One region of the Acetatifactor aquisgranensis genome, then DNA from elsewhere that is predicted to be linked to it. Evidence: a T-box and tRNA genes for the amino acid it is inferred to sense, from the RefSeq annotation. Region 1 holds a T-box; the other holds one or more tRNA genes.
The links. A T-box is a leader RNA that pairs with one kind of tRNA and senses whether it is charged. The one in region 1 lies ahead of leuS (leucine--tRNA ligase), so its partner is inferred to be a tRNA-Leu.

Region 1 (5,683 bases):
CCAGCCCGGCTTCCGCTACGGCCTCATGGATGGCAGTCTTTACGCTGCCCACGTCGGTGAGCAGGCATTCCGGCTTCATGACATGTTTTACGGCCGCCAGGTTACTGTCGTTGCGCTGCACGGGAGCGCATAAAAAAATATAATCGCATTCGGAAAAGTGTGAATCGATAGCTTCCGCCGTCACATCCGCAACTGCCGCATCTTTCGCCAGGGAAAGAGTCTCCCGGCTGATATCATAGGCGATGATTTTGATATCCGGGACAGACTTCTTCAGGGCTCTTGCAATGGAACCCCCTATCAGTCCCAGTCCGATAAAGCCGCATGTCAAACAGGACATAATTCTTCCTCATTTCTCTCCAGTGTTGATGTTTTTACTATATAACTTTAAAGCACGAAAGTCAACTGAAATATTTCCATAAATAGTTCTTGTAAAAAACGCTGTTGTCTAGTAAAATAATCTTATGGGAATTGAATTGATTATCAATGTCAGGTCGAAATACCCAAATTACATAAAAATTGGAGGAAAGTCAAATGAAAGTTTACACAACTGACAAGATTCGCAATGTAGTTCTGCTGGGACACGGTGGAAGCGGAAAGACCAGTCTGGCGGAAGCGTTCGCGTATCTGTCCGGCATTACATCCAGAATGGGCAGGGTAGCCGACGGCAATACCCTGAGCGACTACAGCAAGGAAGAACAGAAGCGCAAGTTTTCCATCAATGCCTCCATTATCCCGATTGAGTGGGAAGGGTACAAGATTAACGTGATAGATACTCCGGGTTACTTTGACTTCGTGGGCGAGGCCGAGGAGGCCATCAGCGCCGCGGGAGCCGCGATTATCGTGGTGAACGGAAAGTCCGGCATCGAAGTGGGCGCTCAGAAGGCATGGGACCTGTGTGAAAAATACAAACTTCCCAGATTCGTGTACGTCTCCAACATGGACGTGGACAACGCTTCTTTCCGCCAGGTAGTGGAAGATATGACCAATCTTTACGGCAAGAGAATGGCGCCTTTCAATCTGCCCATCCGTGAGAACGAGAAATTCGTGGGCTATGTGAACGTGGTCTCCGAGACAGGACACCGCTGGCAGGGCAAGGAAGTAGTGGACTGCGAGATTCCCGATTACAATAAGGCGAACCTGGAGCTGTGCCGCGATACGCTGATGGAGGCGGTAGCCGAGACCAGCGAGGAGATGATGGAGCGGTATTTCGGCGGAGAGACTTTCTCCGACGCGGAGATCAGAGCTGCCCTGCGCACCAATGTATGCGACTGCAGCATCGTTCCCATGACCATGGGTTCCAATACGCTGTGCCAGGGCGTGTACACGCTGCTGGACGACATCGTGAAATATATGCCCAGCCCCGAGAACCGCAAGATTGCCGGCATCAACCAGAAGACCAACGAGATCTACAACGCGGACTATGACTTCTCCAAGGCGAAGTCAGCCTATGTGTGGAAGTCCATCGTGGATCCGTTCATCGGCAAGTATTCTCTGATTAAGGTGAACTCCGGCGTTCTGAAGACGGACGATCTGATGTACAATGTAGATACCGAGGTGGAGGAGAAAATCGGCAAGCTGTATGTGATGCAGGGCAACAAGGCCACAGAGGTTCCTGAGCTCCACGCGGGAGACATCGGCGCTCTGGCGAAGCTGAGCGATGCCAAGACCGGCAACAGCCTTTCTACCAAGGCGACACCGATTAAATATGCCAAGGCGGAGGTGTCCACACCTTACACCTACATGCGCTATAAGCCCAAGAACAAGGGCGATGTGGACAAGATTTCCCAGGCTCTGCAGAAGATGACCCAGGAAGACCTGACCCTGAAGGCAGTGAACGATGCGGCGAACAGACAGACGCTTCTCTACGGCATGGGAGACCAGCATCTCGACATCGTTGTCAGCCGTCTGCTGAACGAGTATAAGGTAGAGGTGGAGCTTGACCGCCCGAAGGTAGCCTATAAGGAGACCATCCGGAAGCAGTCGGATGTGGAATATAAATATAAGAAGCAGTCCGGCGGCCATGGTCAGTACGGCCATGTAAAGATGCGCTTTGGCCCCTCCGACAATCTGGAGGAGGCATATGAGTTCACCCAGGAAGTGGTGGGCGGCGCCGTGCCGAAGAACTTTTATCCCGCAGTGGACAAGGGACTGCAGGAATCCGTGATAAAGGGCCCCATGGCCGCATACCCGGTAGTGGGCGTAAAGGCTGTGCTGTACGATGGTTCCTACCATCCGGTAGATTCCTCCGAGCAGGCGTTCAAGATGGCTACCATCCAGGCGTTCAAGAAAGGCTTCATGGAGGCCCATCCCGTGCTGTTAGAGCCCATTGCGTCCCTGAAGGTCACCGTGCCGGATGCCTATACCGGCGACGTCATGGGCGACCTGAACAAGAGGAGAGGCCGTGTGCTTGGCATGAATCCTACCGCAGGCGGAAAGCAGATCATCGAGGCGGAGATTCCCCAGAGCTGCCTGTTCGGCTACTGCACGGATCTGCGTTCCATGACCGGCGGCAGAGGCGAGTATGCCTACGAGTTCGTCCGCTATGAGCAGGCTCCCTCGGATGTACAGGAGAAAGAGATTGCGGCAAGGGCGCAAAGCGTTGCCGAGAATAACGCGGAAGACTAAAACGAACAGTTCGGAATCAGGACTAAATTTAATGTGATTCTTGATGAATTTTAACTTGACAGATGATTGGAAACAGTCTACAATAGCCTTAACTAATAGAAGCGGCATGATGATTCTATTAGAGGACAGTTTCATATATGTCATGGACGGAGAAGAGGAGCATTAAGGATTTCGGACTTTCAGAGAGCCGCCGGGCGGTGGGAGGCGGCAGCGAGATTTCCCCAACTGGCCTTGGAGTCTTGTGCCTGAAGCGTATTGCGTGGGTAGGGTGCGACGGTTTATCCCGTTATCGATAAATAAAGTGCGTGAATCCGGAAGAGCAGCGGTGCCGTTATGATATTGACATAGCGCTCCCGATGCAGGATTTGCGAATTAGAGTGGTACCACGGAAATGAAGCCCTTTCGTCTCTAGCTGACGGAAGGGCTTTTTGACGCAGAGACGGAAATGAAGCGAGGAGGTAAAGAAGAATGGCGATACCTTACAACCACCATGAGGTGGAGCAGAAATGGCAGGCGGTCTGGGACGGGGAAAAAGCTTTCCGGACCTCGGAGGATTACTCGAAACCCAAATACTACGCGCTGGTGGAATTCCCCTACCCGTCGGGACAGGGACTTCACGTGGGCCATCCAAGGCCCTACACCGCTTTGGACATCGTCGCCCGCAAGCGCAGGATGCAGGGCTATAACGTGCTGTATCCCATGGGCTGGGACGCTTTCGGCCTGCCCACGGAAAACTACGCGATCAAGAACCATATCCATCCCAGAATCGTCACGAAGAACAATGTGGAGCGTTTCAAAGGACAGCTCCACGCGCTGGGCTATTCTTTCGACTGGGAGAGGGAGGTGAACACCACCGACCCGAACTATTATAAGTGGACACAGTGGATTTTCCTGAAGCTCTTCAAGGCGGGGCTGGCTTACAAGAGTGAGATGCCCATCAACTGGTGTACCTCCTGTAAAGTAGGCCTGGCCAACGAAGAAGTGGTGAACGGCGTCTGCGAGCGCTGCGGCTCCGAGGTGGTCCGCAAGGTCAAGAGCCAGTGGATGCTGAAGATTACGGAATATGCCGACAAGCTGATAGAGGGACTGGACACGGTCGACTACATCGAACGCGTCAAAGTGTCCCAGAAGAACTGGATCGGCAAGTCCCAGGGCGCGGAGGTGGATTTCTCCCTCACCGGAAAAGAGGAGAAGCTGCGCATCTATACCACCAGGCCGGACACCCTGTTCGGCGCTACCTACATGGTAGTGTCTCCGGAACATCCTCTTATTGAGAAATATAAAGAGGAAATCAAGAATTACGACGCGCTGGTGGCCTACAGGGAGCAGGCCGCGAAGAAGTCCGACTTCGAGCGCACTGAGCTGGCCAAGGACAAGACCGGCGTCCGGATTGACGGCCTGACGGCTACCAATCCTGTGAACGGTAAGGAGATTCCTATCTGGATATCCGATTATGTATTGATGACCTATGGTACAGGAGCCATCATGGCAGTGCCCGCCCATGACGAGAGAGACTGGGATTTCGCCAAGAAATTCGGGCTTCCTATTATAGAAGTAGTGGCGGGCAGCCCTGTCAGCGTGCAGGAGGCGGTCTACACGGACGTGGAGTCCGGGACGCTTGTGAACTCCGAGTTTTTGGATGGTCTGTCCGTGGCGGACGCCAAGAAGAAAATCACCGAATTCCTGGAGGAGAAGGGACTGGGCCACAGCAAGACCAATTTCAAGCTTCGCGACTGGGTGTTCTCCAGACAGCGCTACTGGGGCGAGCCGATTCCTATTGTGAAGTGTGAGAAATGCGGATTCGTTCCTCTGGACGAGAGCGAGCTGCCGCTGATGCTTCCCGAGGTGGAGTCCTACGAGTCTACAGATAACGGCGAGTCTCCGCTGGCGGCCATGGAGGATTGGGTGAATACCGCCTGCCCTTGCTGCGGCGGCCCGGCGAAGCGTGAGACGGATACCATGCCCCAGTGGGCAGGTTCCTCCTGGTACTTCCTGCGCTACACGGATCCCAAGAACGAAAATGCGCTGGCCGGCAAGGAAGCGCTGGATTACTGGATGCCTGTGGACTGGTACAACGGCGGCATGGAGCATACCACGCTGCACCTTCTGTACTCCAGGTTCTGGCACAGGTTCCTCTACGATCAGGGACATGTTCCCTGTCCGGAGCCTTACCAGAAGAGGACCAGCCACGGCATGATCCTGGGCTCCAACGGCGAGAAGATGTCCAAATCCAGAGGAAATGTGGTGAATCCGGACGACATCGTCAGGGACTATGGCGCGGATACCCTGCGCACCTACGAGATGTTCATCGGCGCCTTCGACTTAAGCGCCGCCTGGAGCGAGGACGGGGTCAAGGGCTGCCGGAGATTCCTGGAGAGGGTCTGGAAACTGCAGGATATGCTGACGGAAGAGGACGGGTACAGCGCGGATCTGGAGACCAAGATGCACCAGACCATCAAGAAAGTGTCCGGCGACTTCGAGAGCCTGAAGTACAATACGGCTATCGCGGCCATGATGGCTCTGATCAATGAATTCTATAAGAAGAATGCCGTCACAAAGGGCGAGTACAAGACTCTGCTTACGCTGCTGAACCCTGTGGCGCCTCATATCACGGAGGAACTGTGGCAGATGGCAGGCTATGAAGGCAGAGTATATCAGACCACATGGCCGTCTTACGAGGAGGCCAAGACGAAAGAGAGCACCGTGGAAGTAGGCGTGCAGGTGAACGGCAAGATACGCGCCACCATTTCCGTGTCCAAGGACGAAGCCAGGGAGGCGGTCATCGCGGCGGCCAGGGAGGCGCTGGGAGACAAGCTGACCGGGAATATCGTGAAAGAAATCTATGTGCCGGGCAGGATTGTCAATATCGTTGTGAAACCATAAAAAATGTAACAGCCAAAAAGCAGGGGGCCGCCAGGAATGGCGGCCCCTTTTCCGATGTGTCCGGGAGGTGCATATCTCTATGGTTTCGGCGGTGCATCCTTCCCCCGGCTCTTTTCCAGTATCTTGTCGATCTGCGTCAGCTCCTCCTTAGTGCTGTGCTTGCGTATGGCCGCTA
Region 2 (5,683 bases), on a different contig from region 1:
ATTCCGGACAGGAAAGAAGAGCCCGGGCAGGATGCGCAGGCGCGGCGGAAAGTGGCGGAGGAAACCCTCCGCCAGAATGAGGCAGCCCGCGACATGGCGTCATGGGAAATGGAACCACAGGCCGGGAAAGCACAGGGAGAGGCAGTTGAGGATGCGGAAAATGAAGATGACGAGAAAGAACTGGGAGAAACTTAGCCTGCTGCTGATTCCCCTGGCGGCGGTTATCGCGGGGCTTGCGGTGTGGGGGCCGGAGGCTCTGGCGAAATACCGGGACAGCAGTATCCTGAACCAGATCCAGACCCAGGAGACCCGGACGGGAACGGAGGGATACCGTTATTCTCTGGGCAGCAATGAAAAGGTATATATTTTGTCGAAATGCCTGAATAACCAGATTCTGCCGGAGAGCGATCAGAATGCCATGACCCGGGGGGACGAGCTGGACTATGATAATCTGACAGGCATTTATGCATTCGTGGCCAACAGGAAAGACTCTTCCGGGCAGGACGTGGAGGAGAGCGCGGGAATCGAACTGACCAATCAGGGCATCCGGGAGCTGAAGGAGCGGGGGATACTGCCGGAGGGAGTCCAGGAACTGACGCAGGACTCCTACAGCGCCGTACTGTATTCCGCAATCGATGTGCCGGATCCCCAGAACAATGTGCTGGTCTGGAAAATCAGTCTGGACACCAGCCTGCAGAATGCCAACAAGGAGAACCGTCTGCTGGATGCCTATGTGGACGCGGATACGGGCAAGATATACGAGTTCTACGCGCGGACGGGAATCGTTTCCTGGGAAGCCGTGGATGCGGACAGGCTGGTGGCGGCATGGGCGGAATATATGGAACTGGGGGAGCCGGAGGAGTATGAGAACACGAACCCCCTGTCGGAGAATACGCCATATTTCAAAAAATATACTTTTTATGGGATGGACGAGGAGGATGTGGTGGCCACGGTGGGATACTACGAAGGAATCAATGAGATGTACCTGAAAATTTCAAAGTAAGATTTTCAGATGATACAACTTGGATACAAAAAGGATGTCATTTTGATAAAGCTTTTCTGTATACTGTAGCCGACAGATAAGAAAAGCGAGGAGCAGGATATGCGCAGGCAGAGCGTCAGAGGACAGGATTTCAGAAAAGATAAGCTGGTGAGGACGGCAGTATTCCTGACAGCTTTCTTTTTGTCCGCGGCTGTTCTGGGCAAGGGCTGCTATCTGCTGATCTCCGCGTGCATCAATGTCTTTGCCGGGGACAGTGCGGCAGAGGGGACTGAGGATATTCCGGGCGTGGCTGACGGCGGGAACGGGGATATTTTCCTGCTGAACGATACGGGTCCTGTGGCGCTGGTAGCCATTGACGCCGGGCATGGCGGGGAGGACGACGGCTGCTACAGAGAGGGCGTGTCGGAGGCGGTGGTCAATCTGGAGCTGGCCAGGGGCCTTTCTGAAAAGCTGCAGGAGCTGGGCTTTGAGACCGTGATGCTGCGGGAGGACGATGGGAGCCTGCCGTCTCTGGAGGAGAGGGTGACGGAGGCGGAGAACGCGGGAGCGGACATTTTCGTCAGCATCCACCAGAATGCCTATGATGGCACGGAAATCGGGGTAAGCGGCATCGAGACCTGGTACTGCGGAAAGCTTGCGGACAGCGGCCGCCTGGCCGGACTGATACAGCAGGGGGCTGTAGAAAAGACGGGCGCCGTGGACAGAGGAATCCAGGATACGGATGAACTGTATGTGATCCGGGAGGCATCCATGCCCGCCTGCCTGATAGAGACAGCGTTTCTGTCCGATCCTGCGGAGCGGCAGGCCATCACGTCAAAGGATTATCAGGACAGGCTGGTGGAAGGGATGGCCCAGGGCATTGCGGCCTATTTTAACTGAAGCCGTTTTGGCCCGTTTTTTGAAATAACCCTTGCGATCTGTGCGAAACTATGCTACAATTTCTTTGTTCGGGCGATAGCCTGATATGGATGGATTCCCGAGTGGCCAAAGGGGACAGACTGTAAATCTGCTGCAAATTGCTTCGGTGGTTCGAATCCACCTCCATCCATTCATTTTGAATATGCAGGTATGGTGGAATAGGCAGACACAAGAGACTTAAAATCTCTCGGGGGCGACTCCGTGCCGGTTCAAGTCCGGCTACCTGCACTGCTTAAAAGGAATTTACGTTAGGCTGTGGTCGAAGTAAGTTCCTTTTTTGCTTGGAAAGACGATAGTTTTATTGAAAATATATAAGGGGTATGCTAGAATGAAAGATAATGAAAAAGCAGGCGCATGGGAGGTAAAGATGAAAAACAGTAAAAAGAAAGCCGGAATTTTGTGCATAACGGCAGTGTTGTTTTTTGGTCTGACAGGATGCGGGAATAAGAATCCGCTGGATCCCGGCAATCCTGTTTCCCTGACAGTATGGCATTATTATAACGGTTCCCAGCAGGCGGCGTTTGACGCGCTGGTGGAGGAGTTTAACGATACCGCAGGCAGGGAAAAGGGAATTTATGTGCAGGGCTACAGCCAGGGCTCTGTATCGGATTTAGAGACCGCGGTGCGGGAGGCTATCAATGGAGAAGTGGGGGCCGATCCCATGCCGGATCTGTTCTCCTCTTATGCGGATACCGCCTATGAAGTGGAGCAGGCGGGCGCTCTGGCCAATCTGTCGGACTATATGGACAAGGAAGAACTGGAAAAGTATGTGGACTCCTACATAGAAGAGGGACGCATCGCATCGGACGGATCCCTGCGGATTTTTCCCGTGGCGAAATCCACGGAAATGATGATGATCAACAGGACGGACTGGGAAGCCTTTGCGGCGGCGACAGGCGCCTCTCTCGGGGATCTGGAGACTATGGAGGGCATCACCGCCGTGGCACAGAAATACTATGAATGGACGGACAGCCAGACGCCGGATGTGCCGGGGGACGGCAGGGCGTTTTACGGCAGGGACGCGGTGGCCAATTATTTCGTCATCGGCATGCATCAGCTGGGAGTGGAGATTTTCCACGTGGAGAACGGCCAGGTGACCTTGAATCTGCCCAGGGAGGAGCTGCACCGTCTCTGGGAGAATTACTACGTGCCTATGGTCAAAGGGTATTTCGGGGCCTACGGCTCATTCCGTTCCGACGATGTGAAGACGGGAGACTTGCTGGCTTACACGGGTTCCACTGCCTCAGCCATGTATTTTCCCAATCAGGTGGAGCTGGAGGACGGCAGCTATGCCATTGACTATATCGTGATGCAGGCGCCTGTGTTCGCGGGCGGAGAGCGTTACGCGGTACAGCAGGGCGCGGGCATGGTGGTCAGCAAGTCTGACGAGAAGCACGAGTATGCCGCTGTAGAATTCCTGAAATGGTTCACGGAGGCGGAAAATAATCTGCGGTTCGGCAGTGTCTCCGGCTATCTGCCGGTGCGCAAGGACGCAGGGAGCGCGGAGAAGCTGGATCAGGTAATCGCGGAACAGGGGCTGGAGGTGGCTCCGAAGACATATGACTGCCTGGTTTCTGTTTTTAAGGCCATGGACGATATGACGCTGTATACGAACAAGAGCTTTCAGAACGGCTCGGCGGCCAGAAAAGTGCTGGAATACCATCTTGCGGACAAGGCTGCTGCGGACAGGGCGGCTGTGGAAGAGGCCCTGGCACAGGGGAAGAGCCTGGAAGAGGCTGCGGGCGGCTATGTGACAGAAGAAGCCTTTGAAGAGTGGTACGAAGATTTTTGCGGGACGCTGAGACAGGCAGTGGAAAAGCAGGGGTAAAATGGAAAGCGAAAAGCGAGACAGAAAAAAGGCGACAATATTCAAGATTTTTCTGATTCCCCTGATTATCATCATGCTGACACAGAGCGTCATTACCATCGGCACGCTGGTGATAAAGAGAGTTGCGGGCAGGCTGGAGGAATATTCCGTCAGCATGATGAACCGTATGGTGGAAAACAGAAAAGTGATTCTGCAGAATGACATGAACCAGCAGTGGGCCACCGTCTGTGAGCAGGAGGGCCTCATAGAGGAAATTCTGCATGGCTATCTGCAGGACGAGGACATAAGCGTGGAGGAGCTGTTTGCCTCCGATGAGATGAAGAACGAATTGCTGGCTCTGCTTTTCCCGGAATGCCTTGATATCCTGCAGAGACATTCTGCCAGCGGCATTTTTCTGATTCTGACAGATGCGGATATGGAGGAGCCGGGGGATTTTGCGGGCTTTTTTGTGCGGGATTCAGATCCGTATACCAATCCCGCCAATAATACGGATCTGCTTTTGGAGAGAGGCAGCAAGATGCTTTCCAGAAAGTGGAATATCCCGCTGGATACCTCCTGGACGACTCATTTCCGGATGGAGGGACAGGGGAAGGACGCCGCGGACAATTATTTCTATGAACCCTGGCGGGCAGGAACGGAATATGCCGGGGCGGATGCAGACGACTTGGGATATTGGTCTCTGCCCTTTTTCCTTGAGAAAGGAATCGCGGATTCCTACGAGATGATTACATACTCCCTGCCGCTCAGGCATCAGGGACAGGTGTACGGAGTGATGGGAGTGGAGATTTCCGCCAGGACTCTGTACGATTATTTCCCGGTGGCCGAGCTGAACGATCAGCAGCAGTCGGGATATCTGCTGGCTGTCAGGGACAGCGAGGGATTATACATGCCCATGGTGGGCAAGGGAGTCCTTTCCAACCTGGCGCAGGCGGCGGGAGAGAAGCTGGTGCTGCGGAAGACGCGCTATGACAATCTCTCACAGGTACAGGATGTCCGATTGGACAGACAGAATATCTATGCGGTGGCCTGTCCGCTGAGGCTGTACAGCAACAATGTTCCCTATGAGAACACGGAGTGGGTGCTCTTAGGCCTGGATACAGAAGAGGACCTTTTTGGGATGAGCCGTCAGCTCTACCTCTGGCTGGTGATCGCCATTCTCATCGGATTGATTTTCGGAGTGTTCGGTATTTACATTCTGGTCAGGTTTCTGACGAGACCGGTCCAGCAGCTGATGCAGTGTATCAGCCACGGAAGAGAGGGGCTTCAGGAGTTCAGGCCGTCGAATATCCTGGAGATAGATGCCCTGTATGATGTGGTGAAAAATCTGCTGGAGCAGCAGAAAGAGGCCGAGAACATCCTTTTGGAGGAAAAGGAGCGTTACCGGGTGGCGCTGGAATCCTCCAAGGATTTGTTCTTTTCCTATGATATGCAGAACCATATACTGGATATCGTGAATCATGAGACGATGAGCGGACAATGGCAGTGCAGGGATTCCGAGAGCGGATTCATCGCTTCCGAGTACATATATGAAGCGGACAGGGCGGCGGCCATTAAGGCCCTGCAGAGCAGGGAAGATAAAATGTATGCGGAATTCCGGATGAAATGGCCCGAGGATTCGGACTATCTGTGGGTGGCAATTTCCGGCAAGGTGGTCTACGACACGGATGGCAGACGGTGGAAGATGGTGGGCAGTATCCGGGATATCCAGGAACAGAAAGAAAAGGAGGCCAGGCAGCGCAGAAGAAATGCCACGGACGGCATCACGGGACTGTATACTTTCAGCGCCGGTCTGGAACAGCTGGAAATATGCAGGAGCACATGCGGGCATCGAGGCGCTATGGTGACTCTGTTCGTGGGCCAGCTGAAAGAATGCAATGAGAAAAACGGTATCGTATTTGGAGATATGATACTGGAAGAGCTGGGAGGCCTGACCC

Region 2: it encodes a tRNA-Leu, which carries the amino acid that the T-box ahead of leuS (leucine--tRNA ligase) is inferred to sense. The anticodon was not compared.

Annotation. Positions count from the first base shown of each region.
Region 1 covers NZ_CALPDH010000020.1:62,450-68,132, forward strand. Annotated here, with positions in the region: gene NFS35_RS17385 (prephenate dehydrogenase) at 1-337, opposite strand, end outside; gene NFS35_RS17390 (elongation factor G) at 532-2,625, shown strand; T-box leader at 2,766-3,038, shown strand; gene leuS (leucine--tRNA ligase) at 3,094-5,508, shown strand; gene NFS35_RS17400 (hypothetical protein) at 5,586-5,683, opposite strand, start outside.
Region 2 covers NZ_CALPDH010000028.1:31,240-36,922, reverse strand. Annotated here, with positions in the region: gene NFS35_RS21010 (HAMP domain-containing sensor histidine kinase) at 1-195, shown strand, start outside; gene NFS35_RS21005 (hypothetical protein) at 161-1,003, shown strand; gene NFS35_RS21000 (N-acetylmuramoyl-L-alanine amidase family protein) at 1,103-1,882, shown strand; tRNA gene NFS35_RS20995 (tRNA-Tyr) at 1,970-2,051, shown strand; tRNA gene NFS35_RS20990 (tRNA-Leu) at 2,066-2,149, shown strand; gene NFS35_RS20985 (extracellular solute-binding protein) at 2,289-3,749, shown strand; gene NFS35_RS20980 (ATP-binding protein) at 3,751-5,683, shown strand, end outside.